2 regions of the Pseudoalteromonas sp. BSi20495 genome follow, and region 2 is predicted to be linked to the other one. Evidence: predicted binding sites of a transcription regulator. Region 2 holds the regulator's gene; the other holds the start of a gene.
The links. The regulator NrdR, encoded in region 2, represses ribonucleotide reductase genes. The targets are predictions, from matches to a motif close to AAACACNANATNTNGTGTTT.
Positions count from the first base shown of each region.

Region 1: the regulator NrdR is predicted to act here: its motif matches at 2,582-2,601, upstream of nrdA (class 1a ribonucleoside-diphosphate reductase subunit alpha).

Region 1 is NZ_BADY01000176.1:8,634-19,688, forward strand. Features, by position in the region: gene nrdB (class Ia ribonucleoside-diphosphate reductase subunit beta) at 1-109, opposite strand, end outside; gene nrdA (class 1a ribonucleoside-diphosphate reductase subunit alpha) at 176-2,458, opposite strand; gene P20495_RS01155 (HAD family hydrolase) at 2,871-3,551, opposite strand; gene ubiG (bifunctional 2-polyprenyl-6-hydroxyphenol methylase/3-demethylubiquinol 3-O-methyltransferase UbiG) at 3,551-4,261, opposite strand; gene gyrA (DNA gyrase subunit A) at 4,438-7,137, shown strand; gene serC (3-phosphoserine/phosphohydroxythreonine transaminase) at 7,296-8,378, shown strand; gene aroA (3-phosphoshikimate 1-carboxyvinyltransferase) at 8,378-9,655, shown strand; gene cmk ((d)CMP kinase) at 9,762-10,472, shown strand; gene rpsA (30S ribosomal protein S1) at 10,568-11,055, shown strand, end outside.
Region 2 is NZ_BADY01000129.1:14,985-26,039, forward strand. Features, by position in the region: gene thiL (thiamine-phosphate kinase) at 1-693, opposite strand, end outside; gene nusB (transcription antitermination factor NusB) at 781-1,191, opposite strand; gene ribE (6,7-dimethyl-8-ribityllumazine synthase) at 1,207-1,671, opposite strand; gene ribBA (bifunctional 3,4-dihydroxy-2-butanone-4-phosphate synthase/GTP cyclohydrolase II) at 1,772-2,884, opposite strand; gene P20495_RS21690 (riboflavin synthase) at 2,914-3,567, opposite strand; partial or broken gene ribD (bifunctional diaminohydroxyphosphoribosylaminopyrimidine deaminase/5-amino-6-(5-phosphoribosylamino)uracil reductase RibD) at 3,598-4,719, opposite strand; gene nrdR (transcriptional regulator NrdR) at 4,722-5,171, opposite strand; gene glyA (serine hydroxymethyltransferase) at 5,447-6,703, opposite strand; gene thrC (threonine synthase) at 6,972-8,255, opposite strand; gene thrB (homoserine kinase) at 8,267-9,202, opposite strand; gene thrA (bifunctional aspartate kinase/homoserine dehydrogenase I) at 9,212-11,055, opposite strand, start outside.

The sequences.
Region 1 (11,055 bases), on a different contig from region 2:
AGATAGGGTACTTTTGTTGGTCGTAACGAGATACGTTAACTGTTTGGCCAAAAAACATTGGCTCTTGCATTTGGTTATTATGGTTTCGGCTAAAAGTAGTATAAGACATGTTTATCACTCAAAAAAACTATCAGAAAAAGCGGGCTAAATGCCCGCTTAAAATAAAAATTAGTAACTATATTTTACACGCGCCGCCTTCACAATCATCATCTTCCACTTCTGGAGTGTCTTCTTGTGAATCTGATGCGCCATCACGGGTGTTGTGATAGTACAACGTTTTAACGCCCAGTTTGTATGCACTAAGTAAGTCTTTTAATAAGACTTGCATAGGTACTTTACCGCCTTCGAACTTGTTTGGATCATAATTTGTGTTTGCTGAGATTGTTTGGTCAACAAATTTTTGCATTATGCCTACAAGCTGTAAGTAACCATCGTTTGATGGGATATCCCATAATAACTCATAGTTATTTTTTAAGCGTTCATACTCAGGAACTACTTGTTTTAAAATACCATCTTTGCTTGCTTTAACACTAATATGACCACGTGGAGGCTCAATACCGTTTGTAGCGTTAGAGATTTGCGACGATGTTTCTGATGGCATTAACGCACTTAATGTTGAGTTACGCATGCCGTGCTCTTTAATGTTTGCACGTAATGTATCCCAATCAAGATGAAGTGGTTCATCACAAATCTTATCTAAATCACGTTTGTACGTATCAGTTGGCATAATGCCTTGAGAGTACGTTGTTTCGTTAAACTTAGGACATGCACCACGCTCTTTAGCAAGCTCGTTAGATGCTTTCATCAAGTAGTATTGAATCGCTTCAAATGTTTTGTGAGTCAGGGCGTTCGCGCTGCCATCTGAATAACGTTTACCGTTTTTAGCTAGGTAGTATGCGTAGTTAATTACACCTATTCCTAACGTACGGCGTCCCATAGTTGCATTTTTAGCAGCCGGTACAGGGTAGTCTTGGAAATCAAGTAAGTTATCAAGTGCACGTACAGCAAGCTCAGCTAATTCTTCAAGCTCATCAAGTGATTCTATTGCACCTAAGTTAAATGCAGAAAGTGTACAAAGGGCAATTTCGCCTTCTTCGTCATTTACGTTATTAAGTGGCTTAGTTGGCAATGCAATTTCTAAACATAAGTTAGATTGGCGAATAGGCGCAACTTTAGCAATGAACGGGCTGTGTGTATTACAGTGATCCACATTTTGTAAGTAAATACGACCAGTACTTGCACGTTCTTGGGCAAACATAGAGAAAAGCTCAATGGCTTTGATACGCTTTTTACGGATAGACTCGTCTTGTTCGTATTTGACGTAAAGCGCATCAAATTCTGCTTGGTCTTCAAAAAATGCATCATAAAGGCCAGGCACATCTGATGGGCTAAATAACGTAATGTAATCGTCTTTAATTAAACGAGAATACATTAATTTATTAAATTGTACGCCGTAATCTAGGTGACGAACACGGTTGTCCTCTACACCACGATTATTTTTAAGTACCAGTAGGTTTTCTACTTCTAGGTGCCAAAGCGGGTAGAACAATGTCGCAGCGCCGCCACGTACACCACCTTGCGAACAACTTTTAACCGCTGTTTGAAAGTGCTTATAAAAAGGAATACAACCAGTGTGATACGCTTCGCCATTACGAATATGGCTACCTAGCGCACGAATTCGACCTGCGTTAATACCAATACCCGCACGTTGTGAAACGTACTTAACAATAGCTGATGATGTTGCATTGATTGAATCGAGGCTGTCGCCACATTCAATTAATACACATGAGCTAAATTGACGAGTAGGGGTACGAACACCAGCCATTATTGGTGTAGGCAATGAAATCTTAAATAACGATACCGCATCATAAAAACGTTTAATGTAATTAGTACGCGTTTCACGTGGGTAGTCAGCAAATAAACTTGCCGCTACTAAAATATATAAAAACTGTGCGCTTTCGTAAATTTCACCTGTTACACGGTTTTGAACGAGGTACTTACCTTCAAGCTGTTTTACAGCAGCGTAGCTGAAGTTAAGATCGCGAGAATGATCAAGGTACGCATCAAGCTCATCTAATTCTTGCTCTGTATAATCTACTAATAAGTGAGCATCATAGCGTTTGTCTTCAACCATTTTAGTTACATGATCAAATAAACGTGGTGGCTCAAATTGGCCATAGGCTTTTTTACGTAGGTGGAATACAGCTAAACGCGCTGATAAATACTGGTAATCTGGCGATTCTTTTGAAATCTGATCTGCAGCTGCTTTAATAATGGTTTCGTGAATATCTTTGGTACGAATACCATCGTAAAATTGAATGTGTGATTTTAATTCAACTTGCGAAACCGAAACGTTATTTAAACCTTCGGCGGCCCATTCAATAACGCGATGGATCTTATCAAGATCAAGCGGCTCTTTACGCCCGTCACGTTTGCTTACAGATAACTGTTGGTTCATAGCTTTGCCTGTATTCCTTGGGGATTATGTATTTTGACCAATGTTTACACCTCAAATTAGCAAGGTGTAGTGCTCATTTATTATAGGTTTCACCAAATTAGTGAATTTAATTGAATAACATTTGGCCACAATATCTGGTGTTGTTCAATTTAGAGATCACAAGATAGTGTGGTCTGCATTGTTTTGCAAGGGACATAATTGCCCCTGTTTGTGGATAACTTTGGGATAACGCATTTGTGTTAGTAGACACTCACCTTCGAACAATCATTTAAGTTGAAATATGCAAAAATCAACTAATGATCTGCTAAATTTACGCATTTTAAAAATAAATTTTGACTGCTTTTTTTATCAGCAAGCTTTGCATAAAAACTAACACAATCACAATATATAGTGTTTATTAATTAACATAGCACTATATATGGTTAAAACCATCAATTGGACTTAGCCAGTTTAAATTGGCTTTCCAGCTTAATGCCTCATCTTCACTGGGAATGTAACCCCAAAGTGCAGTCGCGGTATGCATACCTGCTGCTTTGCCTGCTTGTATGTCACGCTGTGCATCACCAATGTATAAACAACGCTTTGGCTGTACTTGCATAAGCTTTGCACAATGTAGCAGTGGTAAAGGTGATGGCTTGGCCTCTGCTAAAGTGTCACCACTTATTACTACACTGGCATTTTTTAAAGCAGGAATAGCTGCAACTAAAGGATCGGTTAAAAACCCTGGTTTGTTAGTCATGATCCCCCATTTGATCTTTTTCTGATCTAGGGCGATAAGTAACGATTCAACTCCGCTGAAGCAGCGTGTGTGATTTGCTATGTTTGCAGCGTACTCGTCAACTAATTGCTTTATAAGCTCGCTTTGGGGTTGTTTGTCCCATAACGCTTTAAAACCAGCCTCTAATAATGCGCCAGCGCCGTTAGATGCCGCAGGACGGTATATATCACTACTAACAGGCTCTATTTTATTGCTAATAAGCACTGCATTTAAAGCGGCACCTAAATCATCCGCAGTGTCGAGTAGGGTGCCGTCTAAATCAAATAAAAATGCATCGTACTCAATAAGGGGATGGGGGGCTTGAGAGTTAGCCATTAAGCTAACTTCTCAAAATAAAGTATGTAATTTACGCTAACGTCGTTATTAAGCGTATATTGCTTTGATAGTGGGTTATAAGAAAGGCCTGTACTTGCACGAACTTTTAAACCCGCTTGCTCTGCCCATGCAATGAGCTGTGCAGGTTTTATAAACTTTTTATGGTCGTGTGTACCTTCAGGCACCATTTTTAAAAGCTTTTCAGCACCAACAATAGCGTATAAGTATGCTTTAGGTGTTTTGTTCAGGGTTGAAAAAAACACGTCTGCGCCTGGTTTGGCTAATGCGGCTACGGCATGAATGATAGATGCTGGGTCGGGAACGTGCTCAAGCATTTCCATACAGGTTATTACATCAAAGCGCTCTGGATTTTGTGAAGCAAACTCTTCTGCAGGCACTTTTATATAATCTACATTTACGCCAGTTTCTAAACTGTGCAACTTAGCAACAGTTAAAGGCTCTTGCCCCATGTCGATGCCAGTTACTTTTGCGCCCATGCGCGCCATGCTTTGGCTTAAAATACCGCCACCACAGCCAACGTCGAGTGTTTCTTTATCGAATAAGCCTTGCGTTTTGTTTGCTATAAAGTCTAAACGTAACGGGTTAATTTCGTGAAGAGGTTTGAATTCTCCGTCTAGGTCCCACCAACGCTCGGCGATGGCTTCAAATTTTGCTATTTCTGCGTGATCTACATTTTGATGTTCGGTCATAAAATACTTCCTCGTCAATCTGAGGCCATTATATAGGGCTAAATTGATAAATCGCAAAGTTTTGCGCCTGTAAATTAAAATTAATTGTGATAGCATGACTGTTAGAAATAATAACAATACTCTTAATCCCCAATACCGGGTCGTTGAGAGCTGATACTGAAGGAATGTGATATCAAATGACTGATCTCGCCAATGAAATTCTGCCAGTCAATATTGAAGACGAGTTAAAAAACTCCTACTTAGATTACGCGATGAGCGTAATTGTAGGACGTGCATTACCAGACGTACGTGACGGCTTAAAACCTGTTCATCGCCGCGTTTTGTTTGCAATGAACGAGCTTAGTAATGACTGGAACAAGCCTTACAAAAAATCGGCCCGTGTGGTCGGTGACGTAATCGGTAAATACCACCCACACGGCGACAGTGCAGTTTATGACACGATAGTTCGTATGGCTCAGCCATTCTCACTACGTTATATGCTTGTAGATGGCCAAGGTAACTTCGGTTCGGTTGATGGCGATTCAGCTGCGGCAATGCGTTATACTGAAGTACGTATGGCAAAAATGTCGCATGAGCTATTAGCTGATCTTGAAAAAGAAACGGTTGATTTCGTTCCTAACTACGACGGCACAGAACAAATCCCTGACGTTTTACCAACAAAGGTCCCTAACTTATTAGTTAACGGATCATCAGGTATTGCGGTAGGTATGGCTACAAATATCCCACCACATAACTTAACAGAAGTTATTAATGGTTGTTTAGCGCTTATAATCAATCCTGAATTAACTATAACTGAGTTAATGGATTATATTCCGGGCCCAGATTTTCCAACCGCTGCAATTATCAACGGTAAGAAAGGTATTGAACAAGCATACCAAACTGGCCGTGGTAAAGTGTACATGCGTGCACGTGCTGAGATTGAAACGGATGAAAAAACAGGCCGTGAAACAATTATCGTTCACGAAATTCCTTATCAAGTTAACAAAGCACGCTTAATTGAAAAAATTGCTGAGCTTGTTAAAGATAAAAAAATTGAAGGCATTAGTGCACTACGTGATGAATCAGACAAAGACGGTATGCGTATCGTTATTGAGATCAAACGTGGTGACGTAGGCGAGGTTATTTTAAACAACTTGTATGCGCAGACTCAGTTACAAACTGTGTTTGGTATGAATATGGTTGCGTTAATTAACAACCAGCCTAAGTGTTTCAACTTAAAAGAAATGCTAGAAGAGTTTATTATTCACCGTCGTGAAGTAGTAACTCGTCGTACAGTATTTGATTTACGCAAAGCCCGCGATCGTGCACATATGCTAGAGGGTTTAGCTATTGCGCTTGCAAACATTGACCCTATTATCGAACTTATTCGTAAATCCCCTACACCTGCTGAAGCTAAAGTTGCTTTAACGGCACGTTCGTGGGAATTAGGTAATGTAAAATCAATGCTTGAAAAAGCAGGCGAAGATAATGTTGCACGTCCAGATTGGCTAGCTGCTGATTTAGGTATTCGCGACGGTCAGTATTTTATTTCAGAGCAACAAGCCCAAGCAATCCTAGATTTACGCTTACACAAGCTAACAGGTCTTGAGCATGAAAAAATCCTGAGTGAATATCAAACACTATTAGATTTAATTGCTGAGCTTTTACATATTTTGGCAACGCCAGAGCGTTTAATGGAAGTTATTCGTGATGAGTTAGTTGAAATTAAAGCACAATACGGCGATGAACGTCGTACTGAAATTAATGCAGCGGCTCACGATATTAGCTTAGAAGATTTAATTACCGAAGAAGACGTTGTAGTAACGCTTTCTCACGAAGGTTATGTGAAATATCAGGCATTGTCTGATTACGAAGCACAACGCCGTGGTGGTAAAGGTAAATCAGCAACGAAGATGAAAGATGAAGATTTCATTGAACGTCTACTCGTTGCAAATACGCACGATACTATTTTATGTTTCTCTACGGCCGGGCGTTTATATTGGCTTAAAGTATATCAGTTACCACTGGCAAGTCGTGCAGCGCGCGGTAAGCCAATTGTTAACTTGTTACCACTTGAAGCTGATGAACGAATTACTGCTATATTGCCAGTACGCGAGTACGCAGAAGATAAATACATCTTTATGGCAACAGCATTTGGTACAGTTAAGAAAACACCATTAACGGCTTACAGTCGTCAACGTGCAAGCGGTATTATTGCTGTTAACTTAAATGAAGGCGATAGCCTGATTGGGGTTGATATTACCGATGGTAGCAACGAAATTATGTTGTTCACTGATGCAGGTAAAGTTGTACGTTTTAAAGAAGCTGAAGAAACAACGGTTGTTGATGAAAACGGTAATCCAGTATTAGACGAAGAAGGTAACCCTGAGATTCGCTTCAAAGGTGTTCGCCCTATGGGTCGTACTGCTACAGGTGTTCGTGGTATTAAAATGCCAGATGAGCAACGCGTAGTATCGTTAATTGTACCAAAAACTGACGGTGCTATTCTGACGGTAACTGAAAACGGTTACGGTAAGCGTACGCAACTTGAAGATTACCCATCGAAGAGTCGTGCAACACAGGGTGTTGTATCAATTAAGGTGAGTGAACGTAACGGTGCTGTTGTTGGTGCTGTGCAAGTTGACGACAACGATGAAATAATGATTATTTCAAATCGTGGTACCTTAGTACGAACTCGTGTTAATGAAGTTTCTACGGTTGGACGTAACACTCAAGGTGTTATTTTGATCAGAACTATTGACGAAGAGCAAGTAGTTGGTTTACAACGTATAGAAGAGATTGAAGTTACTCAAAGTGACTTGATTGATATTGAAGACGTTGAAACTGTAGATACGGTTATTGATGAAGTAGCGGATGATAATCCTCCTTCAGAATAATTGATATTGAAAAAGCGGCCTTGGCCGCTTTTTTTAATGTTGTTGAAAAAAATTAATAGAGTGTGAAATTATATTCATTCATTAAAATCGTAAGGTTGAGTGGATGGGGATTATACGTTCATGCTTAGTAGTTAAATTACTGGAATGAGGCAAAGGTAATGAGTAAATATAATTTTTGTGCGGGACCGGCTATGCTTCCGCAAGCGGTTATGAAAAAAGCGCAAAAAGAGTTTCTAGATTGGCAAGACTTGGGTGTTTCTGTAATGGAAATGAGCCATCGCAGCAAAGAGTTTTTAGCATTAACTGCAAAGTGTGAAGCGAGTCTTCGCCGCTTAATGAATATCAGTGATGAATTTGAAGTGTTGTTTATGCACGGTGGCGGTCGTGGCCAATTTAGTGCTGTTCCTTTAAATTTGCACCAAGAAGGCAAAACAGCGTTTTATTGCGAGAATGGCGTATGGTCGAAAAGCGCCAGAGATGAAGCGAATAAGTTCACTCAAACGTCTTTTACGGATGTACGTAATGATGCTGATGGTGAATTTTCAATTAAAGACGTTGCTGACTGGGAATTACCAGAAGATGCGGCGTACATTCATTATTGCCCTAACGAAACGGTAGATGGACTCGAGATTTTTGATGTACCGAGTCACCCAACTGCGCCGATTGTTGCTGATATGTCATCGACTATTTTGTCTCGCGAAATAGACGTGAACAAATTTGATTTAATTTACGCTGGTGCGCAAAAAAATATCGGTCCATCGGGTATTTCAATCGTTATTGTTCGTAAAACACTACTTGAGCGTGAAGGGCTAGCAAAGCCTGGTATTTTAGATTACGCCCTTGAAGCAAAACAGGGCAGCATGTTTAACACGCCACCTACTTTTGCATGGTATTTAGCTGCTGAAGTCTTCGAATGGTTAGAGAGAAATGGCGGCGTAAAAGCCATGGAAACACAAAATATTGCAAAAGCTGAGCTACTGTATAATTTTATTGATAATTCTGACTTTTACTCAAATATAGTCGCTAAGCATTGTCGTTCACGTATGAATGTTCCTTTTTGGCTAAACGATGAAAGCTTAAATGAGCAGTTTGTAACTCAATCCAATGATGCGGGTTTACTTGCACTTGAAGGGCACCGAATTGTAGGAGGCATGCGCGCAAGTATTTACAACGCTATGCCACTTGAAGGTGTTCAAGCCCTCGTAGACTTTATGGCTGCCTTTGCTAAGGAGCACAGTTAATGGAACAGCTTCGTTTAGAACCAATTACAAAAGTAAATGGCACGGTAACCCTACCAGGCTCAAAGAGCTTATCGAATAGGATTTTGCTCTTAGCAGCACTGGCAAGCGGTACTACCGTTGTTGAAAATTTGCTTGATAGCGATGATATACGCCATATGTTAGGTGCTTTAAAATTATTAGGTGTGCATGTAACTTTAAATGATGAGCGAACAGTCGCGACAGTAAACGGCGTTGGTGGCGTATTTAAAACGCCTAGCGAGCCATTGTTTTTAGGGAATGCCGGCACTGCTTACAGACCTTTAACGGCTGTACTTGCTGCTGTTACTGGTGAATATGAGTTAGTAGGCGAGCCGCGCATGGAAGAGCGTCCAATAGGGCATTTAGTTGATGCTCTTCAAGCATTGGGTGGTGATGTTACTTATACTAAACACAAAGACTATCCACCACTTAAGATTATGGGTGGGCAAATTAAGGGCGGCTCAGTTGAAATTGACGGTAGTATTTCAAGTCAATTTTTAACTGCATTACTAATGGCTGCACCTTTGTTTAGTGGTGATACAAATATAACCATTAAAGGTACCTTGGTTTCTAAACCATATATTGATATTACGCTTGATGTAATGGCACGTTTTGGTGTTAATGTTGAACACAGTAATTATGCAACTTTTAAAGTTAAAGGTGGTCAACAGTATCAATCTCTCGATCGAATTATGGTTGAAGGGGATGCGTCTTCTGCTTCTTACTTTGTTGCTGCAGCTGCGATAGCGGGTGGTGAAATTGAGATTAAAGGTGTAGGTGCTAAATCGGTTCAAGGTGATATAGGCTTTGCCAAAGTAATGGAGCAAGTAGGCGCGAAAATCGATTGGTATGATGAGCGTTTAGTTGTTCGCAAAGGCGAATTAAAAGGCGTAGATATTGACGCTAATGCAATTCCTGATGCAGCTATGACACTCGCAACAGTTGCTCTTTTTGCTAAAGGTCCAACTGCCATTCGTAACATTTATAACTGGCGAGTAAAAGAAACAGACCGTTTATATGCAATGGCAACTGAGCTTAGAAAAGTAGGTGCAGAAGTTGTAGAAGGGCATGATTTTATAGAAATTACACCACCTGAACATTTCAATGATGTAGCAATAGATACCTACGACGATCACCGTATAGCCATGTGCTTTGCCATGGTTGCTGTTGGCGGGAAACCTATAACGATTAATGATCCAAAGTGTACTTATAAGACATTTCCTACATTTTTCAATGTTTTAGCGTCAGTCAGTGAATAGGGCTTTTATAACTAATTATAAAAAGTTACACACTAATAGCAGATATATTTTTATAACTGGCGTATAATGTGGCGGTTTATTTAGGTGTGCATTGCAGGAGGTTTAAATGCAGGCGTTATTAATGCCCGTGATCACCGTTGATGGCCCAAGTGGTTCAGGTAAAGGAACTGTTTGTCGCTTGTTAGCCGACAAGTTAGGGTGGGATGTATTAGATAGCGGTGCGATTTATCGCGTTTTATCTTTAGCTGCACTTCATCACCAAATTGCATTAGACAATGAAGAAGGGCTTGTCCCTCTTGCTGCAAATTTAGATGTGCAGTTTTTGGTAGATAGCCAAACTAATGCAGGAAAAGTTATTTTAGAAGGCGAAGATGTAACGACTACTATTCGTAATGAAGAAGTAGGCGCTGCGGCATCAAAGGTTGCAGCATTACCTCGCGTTCGTGAAGCATTATTACGTCGCCAGCGAGCGTTTCGTACTGAAAGTGGCTTAATTGCCGATGGTCGCGATATGGGGACTGTGGTTTTTCAAGATGCGCCGTTAAAAATTTATTTAACAGCAAGTGCAGAAGAGCGTGCTCGTAGGCGTTTTGTTGAGTTGAATACGCGCGGCCTTGATGTTACACTGAGTGGTCTATTACAGGACATTCAAGCTCGTGACGAGCGCGATATGAATCGTGCCGTTGCTCCGCTTGTGCCGGCAGACGATGCTATTGAACTCGATACTAGCGAACTCAATGCTCAGCAAGTGTTTGATAAAGTTATGACTTTATTAGATGTTGCAATATCTGAAGGTAAGCTTCCTAAACGAAGCTAAACACATTTTATGCACCAGCAGGATGCCCGTGCTATTTTAACAACCCCATGCAGCATGGTTGCTTATTGGTATTAATATATGAGACGTATATTCGTATGTCAGAAAATTTTGCGCAGTTATTTGAAGAAAGCTTAAAGGGTTTTGAAGCAGAGCAAGGCTCTATTGTTAAAGGTACAGTAATCTCTATCGAGAATAACATTGTACTTGTAGATGCTGGTCTTAAATCAGAAAGTGCTATCCCTGCAGAGCAGTTCAAAAATGCTGCTGGTGAACTTGAAGTTGCTGTTGGCGACGAAGTAGATGTTGCACTAGATGCAATTGAAGACGGTTTCGGTGAAACTATCCTTTCTCGTGAGAAAGCGAAGCGTCACGAAGCGTGGATCCGTCTTGAGAAAGCATGTGAAGAGCAAGAAACTGTTACCGGTGTTATCAACGGTAAAGTTAAAGGCGGTTTCACAGTTGAAGTTGATTCAATCCGTGCTTTCCTACCTGGTTCACTTGTTGATGTTCGTCCAGTACGTGACACAACTCACCTTGAAGGCAAAGAGCTTGAATTTAAAGTAATCAAGCTTGATCAAAAACG
Region 2 (11,055 bases):
AATAACAGCACTTACTTGCGACATATCTAGAATATGGCCTAAATCAGCAATAAGACCGTCAGATACATCAATAGCCGATGATGCAAGTCCGCGTAAAACTTGGCCAGCTGCTACGCGAGGTGTTGGATAATCGAAACGTTTATTAACATATTTTAAATGTTCAGGCTCTATTTTAAAACCTTGCTTGCGCGATTCAATAGCTAAACCTGCATCCCCTAAAGGACCTGTAACATAAATCCAATCCCCCACTTTAGCACCACTTCTGCGCAGAGCTTTCCCCTCAGGTACCGTTCCTTTTGCACAAATAGTAATAGTTAATGGCCCTTGAGTCGTATCGCCACCAATAATTTGTACATTAAAGTATTCTGCAATTTCATGCATACCTTCAGTAAATTCTTCAATCCACTGCGGATCTATACTTGGCAATGTGAGTGCAACCGAAACCCATGTTGGTTCAGCGCCCATTGCAGCTAAATCACTTAAATTCACAGCGAGTGCTCTATGACCGAGTGCGCGAGGGGAAATATCATCAAAAAAGTGCACGCCAGCAACAAGAGTGTCTGTTGTAACGGCAAGTTGGCAATTTTGTGGAACAGAGACCAATGCGCAATCATCCCCTATTCCTAGGTTTACATCACGACGAGTGATACCGCGACCTTTAAAGTAGCGATTAATTAATTCAAATTCCTTCATACACAAAAAAGCCGACCTATGCCGGCTCTCCTTTTAACGGTTGTTTAACCAATCAATCTGAAATTTAAAATTCAGAGTGAATTGTTATTACTTGCGTAAATGCTTAACAGCTTTATCAAGTACACCGTTTACAAATTTATGGCTATCTTCAGCGCCAAAAATTTTGGCAAGCTCAATACCTTCGTTAATAGCAACTTTATAAGGTACGTCTTCACGGAACTTAAGCTCATAGCTGCTTAAACGTAAAATTGCACGCTCAACCATATCTAAGTCATTAAACGGACGTGTTAAATGTGGTGATACAGCTTCGTCTAGTTGCTTATAATTTACAGCAACACCCGTCGCTAAATCTTTAAAGTATTCAACATCAATTTTAGTAACGTCTGTTTCGATCAACATTTGTTGTTCGATATCGGCAATTAAATTGCCACTTATTTGCCAAGAATAAACGGCTTGGAGTGCTAAGATACGTGCTTTACGTCTTGCTGCTGGTTTCACAAAAATTCCTTAAACTTAAATTTTATCTAACACATTAACCATTTCAAGCGCGCCTAAAGCAGCTTCGCCGCCTTTATTGCCCATTTTGGTGCCAGCACGCTCAATTGCTTGTTCAATGCTTTCTGTGGTTAATACGCCAAATGCAACCGGGATATCATACTCAAGTGATACTTGCGCAAGACCTTTGTTTGATTCGCCAGCAACTAGGTCAAAGTGTGGTGTACCACCTCTGATCACTACGCCTAATGCGATGATTGCATCATACTCTTTTTTTGCTGCAACGCGTTTAGCCGCTAAAGGTAATTCTACCGCGCCTGGTACATAAATAACGGTAATGTCGTCATCAGATACGCCACCTGTGCGTTTTAGCTCATCAACAGCACCTGCAAGGAGGCTGCTACCAATAAAGTCATTAAAACGAGAAATGACAATGGCAAACTTTTTGCCTGGAGCGTACTTATTACCTTCAATAATTTTCATTTGATAACCCTAAAAATAAGTTCAAGCGGTTGCGATTGCGCAAAAATTGCTGCGCATCATACCATAAAAATAAAATAATAGCCTAGTTTAAGCGTGATGCTTATTGTGGCTCAATGTAATCAACAACTTCTAAATGAAAGCCCGAAAGTGCATGGTACTTTTTAGGACGACTCATTAATCGCATTTGTTTAATTCCAAGATCGGCAAGTATTTGCGAGCCTACGCCAACAGTACGAGATGTACCTTTGAATTTACGTGGCGTAACGCTTTCGCCAGCATCAGCTGCCGCGAATGCTTTTACTGTTGCTTCTAATTCTTCAGTGCTTTCTTGCTTACCTAAAATAACTAAAGCACCTTCATTTTTAGCGATATAAGCCATTGCTTCAGAAAGGCCCCAACTACGGTCAGCACTTCTGTCCGAAAGTAGGATATCGTTAAAGGTACTTTGCAAATGTACACGTACATTTGTCGGTTCTTGCTCTTTTATATCGCCTTTAAGCAATACGTAATGTAATTGGCCGTCAATTGTGTCTTTGTAAGTCACCAAATCAAACTCACCATGCTCTGTTGGTAACTTACATTTTGCTACTTGCTCAATTGTTGTTTCGTTTAAGTTGCGGTATTCGATTAAATCAGCAATGGTGCCAATTTTAATATCGTGCTCTTTCGCAAAGACTTCTAAATCAGGGCGACGCGCCATGGTGCCATCAGCATTAAGTATTTCAACAATAACAGATGATGCTTCAAGCCCAGCCAAACGCGCTAAATCACAGCCAGCTTCGGTGTGTCCTGCGCGAGTGAGTACACCACCAGGTTGTGCCATAATAGGAAAAATATGCCCCGGCTGCACAATATCACTTGGTATTGCACCTTTAGCTATCGCAGCTTGCACTGTGCGCGCTCTATCTGCTGCTGAAATACCGGTTGTAACACCTTTTGATGCTTCTATCGACATTGTAAAGTTAGTCGAAAATGCTGCACCATTGTTTTTAACCATCAACGGTAAATCAAGTTGCTCGCAACGCTCTTGCGTCATGGTTAAACAAATTAAACCACGGCCATGGGTAGCCATGAAATTAATCGCTTCTGCGCTAATATGCTCAGCAGCTATTATTAAATCGCCTTCATTTTCTCTATCTTCATCATCCATTAAAATAACCATTTTACCGGCTTTAATATCGTCGATGATTTCTTGTGCGCTGTGTAAATTCATAAATTTGCTCGTGTAAGTTATCAGTTTCGTTATTTAATAAAACCCGCTTTAGCGAGTAAGCTCATCGAAATATCAGAGCCCGTTGGTTGCTCTGCACCTTTTATAAGGCGCTCTAAATAACGTGCAATTTGATCGACTTCTAAATTAACTTGAGTGCCTACTTTAAAATAAGCAATTGTGGTTTGCTCACTCGTATGTGGGACAATTGTTAATTTGAATTTATTACCTTCTACAGCGTTTACTGTCAGGCTTATACCATCAATACATACCGAACCTTTGTAAGGAATGTATTTCATTAAATTTTCTTCGGTTGTAAGCCAATACTCTGTTGCTCGAGCGTTTGCTGTAATGCTTGTAATCGTTGCTATGCCATCAACATGGCCAGATACTAAATGACCGCCTAAACGCGAAACAGGTTGCATGGCTTTTTCAAGATTCACCGTTTGCCCTAAAGCATAGTGAGCAAAACCGGTTAAACCAATCGTCTCGTTAGATAAATCAGCACTAAAACCGTCAATATGTTTATCAACTACGGTTAAGCAAACGCCATTGGTTGCAATGCTGTCGCCTAGCTTTACGTCTTTCATATCAAGGTCAGCACTTTGGATACGAATGGCTAAGTCGCCTTGTTTTTTTTGTAATAAAGCAATTTTGCCTGTGGCTTCTATTATCCCAGTAAACATAGCGCTACTCTTTTTATTAAGTGATTTTAATGAGTTTTTTAACGCGGTGATACGTAAGTCGTCACCAATGCGCGCACATTCATTAAATGTTAAATCAACGGTGTTTTGCATACTCGTCAATTCAGGAAAATTAACTAAACTTTTTGCATCATGGCCCATTAGTTTAGGCGCCAAATAAAAAACAAACTCGTCAACTAAATTAAGCTCTGTCATTTTACCAGCAAGTGTTGCGCCAGCTTCAAGCCAAACATTATTAAACTGCAGTTGCCCAAGTTTTTCTAAAACGGCTTGTAAATCAACTTTACCGTTACTTTCACTGACTTCAATATGCTTTACAAAATGCGGCCATTGCAATGATTTATCAACCTTAATGGTAAATATAATTACATCACTTTGGATTTCAAATAAAGCAAGGTCAGGTGTTAAACGGTTTTGAGAGTCAATTATAACACGCACGGGCTGGCGAAGCGGCAAATCAGTAGGCAGTGTGCAAGGCAGCTCACTTAGTCGCACATTAAGTTTAGCATCATCGACTAACACGGTATCGGCACCGGTTAAAATAGCGCAGCTTTTCGCTCGGTATAATTGTACGTCTTGTCGAGCAGCAGGGCTTGTGATCCACTTACTTTGCCCATTTTTAAGGGCTGTTTTACCATCTATGCTTGCTGCCATTTTACAGGTCACATAAGGTAAGCCTTGTTCCATTCGCTTAAAAAAGCCAACGTTAAGTGCTCGCGCTTGTGATTCGAGTAACCCATAAGCAACGTCAATACCGGCATCGCTCAATATTTTAAGGCCTTTGCCAGCAACTTGTGGGTTTGTATCAACCATAGCGGCAATTACTTTTACTACGCCCGCCTTTTTTAAGCCTTCAGCGCACGGTGGCGTACGCCCATAATGACTACACGGTTCAAGCGTTACATAAGCCGTTGCACCTTGTGCATTATTACCCGCTATTGCCAGCGCATTTACTTCAGCATGGCCTTGACCTGCTAATTGATGAAAACCCTCACCAATTATTTGATTATTTTTAACTAATACACAGCCAACATTAGGGTTAGGCGTGGTAGTAAACCGGCCTTTTTTGGCAAGCTCTATGGCACGTGCCATATACATTTCATCATGTTCTGTAAAAGTAGTTTGGCTTTGCATTGTTACTCCCCTAAACGGGCAATTTCTTCGCCAAATTCGCGTATGTCTTCAAACGAACGATAAACAGAGGCAAATCTTACATACGCTACTTTATCGAGCTTTTTGAGGGCTTCCATAATGCATTCACCAACCAAATGGCTTGAAATTTCTCGCTCGCCTGTAGCACGCAACTGCGATTTTATTATATTCACTACTTCGTCTACTTGCTCTGTGCTCACTGGGCGTTTTTCGAGTGCGCGATTTAAGCCATTTAATAATTTATCTTCGTTAAATGGTTCGCGGCTGCCATCTTGTTTAATAACACGAGGCATAACCAGTTCAGCGCCTTCAAATGTAGTAAAGCGCTCGTGGCAGTCGTTGCACTCACGGCGCCTGCGAACTTGATGGCCTCCACCAACAAGGCGTGAGTCAATAACTTTAGTATCTTTTGCGGTACAAAATGGACAATGCATAGCTCGGTACTTCCGTTTTAAAACAAAAAAGACCGCTAAATAGCGGTCTTTTATCTTAGCAAAAATTAAGGTCTGTTGCTCTTTCAGGATTTAAATTTGTTTTATCTAGAGCCAATTTAATTGCACTGTGCGATTTATAATCGAATAAACTGAGTCAAAACCCAGCCACAAAGCAAAAACTACTTTTAGAGCCACTTCAAAAACAGCGCAAATTTAATCTCAAAAGATAAACAGCTCCCTAACTGTTGTGCTGTTAATTACTGTTGCTTATGCAATTAAGCGTATACAGGTAATTTTGCACAAATTGCTTTTACTTTTTCTTTAACTTGCGCCTGTACAGATTCATCAGTGATGTTATCTAGTACGTCACAAATCCATCCAGCAAGCTCTTTTGATTCTTCTTCTTTGAAACCACGACGAGTGATTGCAGGAGAACCAATACGCAAACCAGATGTTACAAACGGAGAACGTGGATCGTTTGGCACTGAGTTTTTATTAACTGTGATGTTAGCGTTACCAAGGGCTGCGTCTGCATCTTTACCAGTAATATCTTTATCGATTAAATCAAGTAGGAATAAGTGGTTTTCAGTTTTGTCAGATACGATTTTGTAGCCGCGCTCTTGCATTACAGCAACCATTGCTTTTGCGTTTTTAACAACTTGTGTTTGGTATACTTTAAATTCTGGTTGAAGCGCTTCTTTAAATGCCACGGCTTTTGCTGCAATAACATGACATAAAGGACCACCTTGGCCACCAGGGAAAACTGCGCTGTTAAGCTTTTTATAGATTGCTTCGTCGCCACATGCAGAGATAATTAAACCACCACGAGGACCAGCAAGTGTTTTATGCGTAGTTGTAGTTACAACATGTGCATGAGGAACTGGGCTTGGGTAAACGCCTGCCGCAATTAAACCTGCAACGTGAGCCATATCAACAAACAGATAAGCACCTACTTTGTCAGCAATTTCACGGAATTTAGCCCAATCAACAATACCTGAGTACGCTGAGAAACCACCAATAATCATTTTTGGTTTGTGCTCAAGTGCTAGTGCTTCAACTTGTGCGTAATCAATTTCGCCCGTTGCTTCATCTAGTCCGTATTGGATTGCATTGTAAAGCTTACCAGAGAAGCTTACGTGAGAACCGTGAGTTAAGTGACCACCATGAGCTAAGCTCATACCTAATACAGTATCGCCTGCTTCTAATAGCGCTAGAAAAACAGCAGCGTTTGCTTGCGAACCAGCATGTGGCTGTACGTTTGCGTAGTCAGAACCAAATAATTCGTTAGCACGGTCAATTGCTAATTGCTCAACAACATCTACATGCTCACAACCGCCATAATAACGTTTGCCTGGGTAACCTTCTGCGTATTTGTTAGTAAGCTGTGAACCCTGTGCTTCTAGTACACGTGGGCTACAGTAGTTTTCAGATGCAATTAGTTCAATGTGCTCTTCTTGGCGAGCAGTTTCTTTAGTGATTGCGTCAAATAACTCTGGATCAAAATCCGAAATATTCATGCTACGTTCTAACATTGGGGTCTCCTAGGGCAACGTGTATGGTGTTTTTTAGAGGCTTTATTGTACGCTTTAAACGACTCTTTGCCTACGCTCTTAAGTTGAGGATATTTAAACAGGGATTGAAACTATTTCACAGACTTTTTAAGATGATATTTTTTAATAAGTACATAACTATTTTAAATGCATTTCATTTTTCACATTTAATTAGCTAATGAAAGCCTCTCTTTTTTGAATTATAATTTATAAAAAAAGCGGCCATAGCCGCTTTAATTGTTATTTTTTATTATCCTAGCTTTGCAAGTATTTCTGTACGTAATGCGTCGTAATCGGCGTTTATATCGCTTGCTAGACATGGTTTTGCTAATGCATCGCTAAGTGGTTTTGGCATATCCAATTCAATATTTAAAATATCCTCCACGCTTTCTTTAAACTTAGCAGGGTGAGCGGTCGCTAAAAAGATACCCGCTGCACCAGGCGCTCGATTTTCAACAAGACCTTGGTACGCAATAGCAGTGTGAGGCTCTGCAACATAACCCGTTTGTTGAATTTTTTTCATCACCGATTGCGTGTCTTGCTCGTTTACGCTAGTTGAATAAAAGTTATCGTAGCTAAACCAGTTATTATCTAACATTGTTTGCACACGTGGCCAGTTGTTTGGCTTACTTACATCCATTGCATTTGAAAGCGACTCAAGTGTTGCGCTTGGCGTCCACGTTTTATCAAGCATAAAGCGCGGCACAGTATCATTTTGGTTGGTTGTTGCACTTAATTTACCTACAGGTAAGCCAATAACCGCACCAATCATTGCAGCACATACATTACCAAAGTTGCCACTTGGCACTGATATATGCGCTGTTGCGCGTTTTTCTTTTGGTAGTTGTGCAATGGCCTCAAAGTAATAACAAACCTGAGCAACTAAACGGCTAATATTAATTGAATTAGCAGAATTAAGCCCAAGTGTTGATTTAACTTCTTCATCTAAAAAGGCATTTTTAACTAACTCTTGGCAATCATCAAAGCTGCCCTCAACTGCATAACAATGAATATTGTTACCTAGCGTAGTAAATAGCTTTTGCTGAGCAAGTGAAATTTTGCCTTTAGGATATAAAATTACAACATCAATATTTGGCTTATTATAAAAAGCATGTGCAACGGCTGCACCAGTATCGCCCGATGTTGCGGTTAAAATAGTTACTTTTTCATCTTCATTAAATTGCGCCAAACACTCTGCCATAAAGCGGCCACCAAAGTCTTTAAACGCAAGCGTAGGACCATGAAACAACTCTAAGCAGTATGTATTCTCTTCAACTTCCACCAGCTTAACTGGAAAGTTAAATGCATTTTTAACCATTTGTGCCACAGTGTCGCTTGGTAGCTCATCACCAATTAGGTGAGATAATATTTTGCCACTGCGTGTTACAAAGTCCATATCAAGCAATGCATCAACATCGGACAGTGGGGCAAGGGTTTCAGGAAAAAACACACCTTGATTACGACCCAAACCTGTTTTTACGGCTTCAACGAACGACACTTTTTGTGAGCTATCTTTTAAATTATGTAATTGCATGACTACCTATCCTATAAAACTGTTAATTGACGCGTGCCGTCGTTATCTAATTTACAAATGTGGCAAAAGCCTTGCTCGTTAATGTAATTTGCCTCTAACCACTGCGCGCATTGCTGTGCAGCTTCAAGTGTTTTACATACACTAAACAAGGTGGGTCCTGCGCCCGAAATACTCACTATTTCAGCGCCCAGCGCTGGTAAGCTTGCTTTGGCTTCACTAAAGCCTTTAATAAGCGGTGCGCGGTAAGGTTCTGCTATTTCATCTTTCATTATGCTCAGCGCATCGTCAAAACGATTAGTTAACAGTAAGCTACTAAATGCCGATAAACGCTGTGCAAACTCAACACTTGCATGCATGCTCAACTCTTTTGGTAAAACCGAGCGCGCTTTTGCAGTGTTGAGTGAAAAACCAGGGAACGCAGCAACGTAGTACCAATTATCATCAACAGGCAGTGCAATCGATTTATCAGGGATTAAATCACCTGTTAATTGCAAACCACCTAAATAACATGGCGTGATGTTGTCGTAATGACGACCGCCGCTTACCACAGCTTCAAAGTCAGCCATAAGCTCAATAAGCTCAACCTGACTTAAGTTAGTTTGTGCAAACTTATCAAGAGCTGCAAAGGTAGCCACTACCGAACATGCACTAGAGCCAAGCCCAGATCCAATTGGTAAATTCTTTTTAAGCTCGAGCTTTACGCTTGGCATATTAGGCGCAACATGCGCTCTAAAATGCACTAAACACTGGTACGCTAAATTTTCATTAGCATCACTTGGTAACTTGTGAGCGTAGTCGCCAGTGCAAATAAATTCGTCACTTGGTGCTGCACTTACAATGGCTACATCGCCTAATAAACTGCCATCAATTGGCGCAAGCGCTGCGCCAAGTGCATCAAAACCCACTGCAAAATTACCAATAGACGCCGGAGCATATACTTCAATCATAACGAGCTCCTAGCGCGATAGTGTTTTTAAAATATCAGCAAATACACCCGCTGCTGTTACTTCAGAGCCTGCACCATAACCACGAATTACAAACGGACGTGGCTGGTAGTATTGACTTAAAATAGCCAGCGCGTTTTCGCCATCGCGAATTACATTAAGCGCATGTTTTTCATCAACAGCCTCAATACCTACTTTACAGTGACCTTCTTTAATTGTACCTACATAACGAAGTACCTTACCTTCGCTCGCAGCACTTTGAATGCGGTCATTAAAATCAGCATCTAGGCTTGGTAGTTTTGCCATAAACTCATCAACGCTATCACCTTGTGCAAAACCTTGTGGTAATACTGACTCAACTTCAATATCGCTTAGCTCCAACTTCATGCCGGCTTCGCGAGCAATGATCAATAACTTACGTGCTACATCGGTACCCGATAAATCATCACGAGGGTCTGGCTCAGTAAAACCGCTTTCTTTGGCTTTAATAGTTGCCTCAGAAAGTGATAAACCATCTTGAAGTGCGCCAAACATATACGAAAGTGAGCCTGATAAAATACCGCTAAACTCTAATAACTCATCACCGGCACCAAATAATGACTGCAAGTTATCGATAACTGGTAAGCCTGCACCAACATTTGTTTCGTATAAAAATTTACGATTATTCTTTTGTGTTGCCGCAATTAAATCTTGGTAATACGTGTATGAGCTTGTTGTTGCTTTTTTATTGGCAGCAACTACATGAAAACCTGCATTTAAAAAGTCTACATACTGCGCAGCAAGTGCATCTGAAGATGTACAATCTACTAATACCGGATTCACTAAGTGGTTTTGCTTAACAAATTGCTCTACTAACTTTAAATCAAATGCTTGCTCAGATGAGGCTAATTTTTGCTGCCAATCACTAAAAGCAATGCCTTCGTTATCAAGGTGTAATTGACGAGAGTTAGCAACACCGTACAAGTTGAGTTTAATATTACGCTTTTCAAGCCAAGCTTGTTGACGTTCAAGCTGATTAATAAGCTCTTGCCCTACTAAGCCACAACCTAGTAAAAACACATCAATTGACGGCACATGCGTGAAAAAGTTTTCATGGCATATTTTTACGGCGTCATTACACAACTCACCATCAATTACCGCAGAAATAGCACTTTCTGTAGAATCCTGTGCAATTGCCACAATATTTACTTGCGCTTGTGCAAGCGATGCAAAAAACTTAGCTGCTAAACCACGGTGTGCGCGCATGTTATCGCCCACTAAAGTAACAATGGCTAAATTGCGCTGCACTTGTACAGGCTCAATAAGCCCTGCTTGTAATTCAAGCTCAAATGCAGTTTGTAGCGCATCGAGTGCAAGTGCTAGGTCTGTTTCGTGCACACAAAAACTAATGCTAAATTCACATGATGATTGCGTGATCAATACAATTGATACGTTATCGTGAGCAAGCGCGTTAAATACCTTAGACGCCATGCCTACTTTACCTTTCATGCCAGGGCCTGAAACAGTTAACATTGCAAGGTCTTGTAAGCTAGAAAGCGCTTTTACGGGCTCATCAGATGAATAATCGTTACCAATTAATGAGCCTTGTGCGTCTGGGTTATGCGTATTTTTAATTTCACATGGCACGCCTGCTTTAGCACACGGTAAGATTGTTTTAGGGTGAAGTACTTTTGCACCAAAGTAAGAAAGCTCCATCGCTTCTTTATAAGATAAAAAATCTACTTTAGTGGCTTTTTTAATATAACGAGGATCAGCGCTATATACGCCATCAACGTCAGTCCAAATTTGGCAAATCTCAGCTTCTAAACATGCCGCAGCAATAGCTGCTGAGTAGTCTGAACCATTACGGCCAAGCG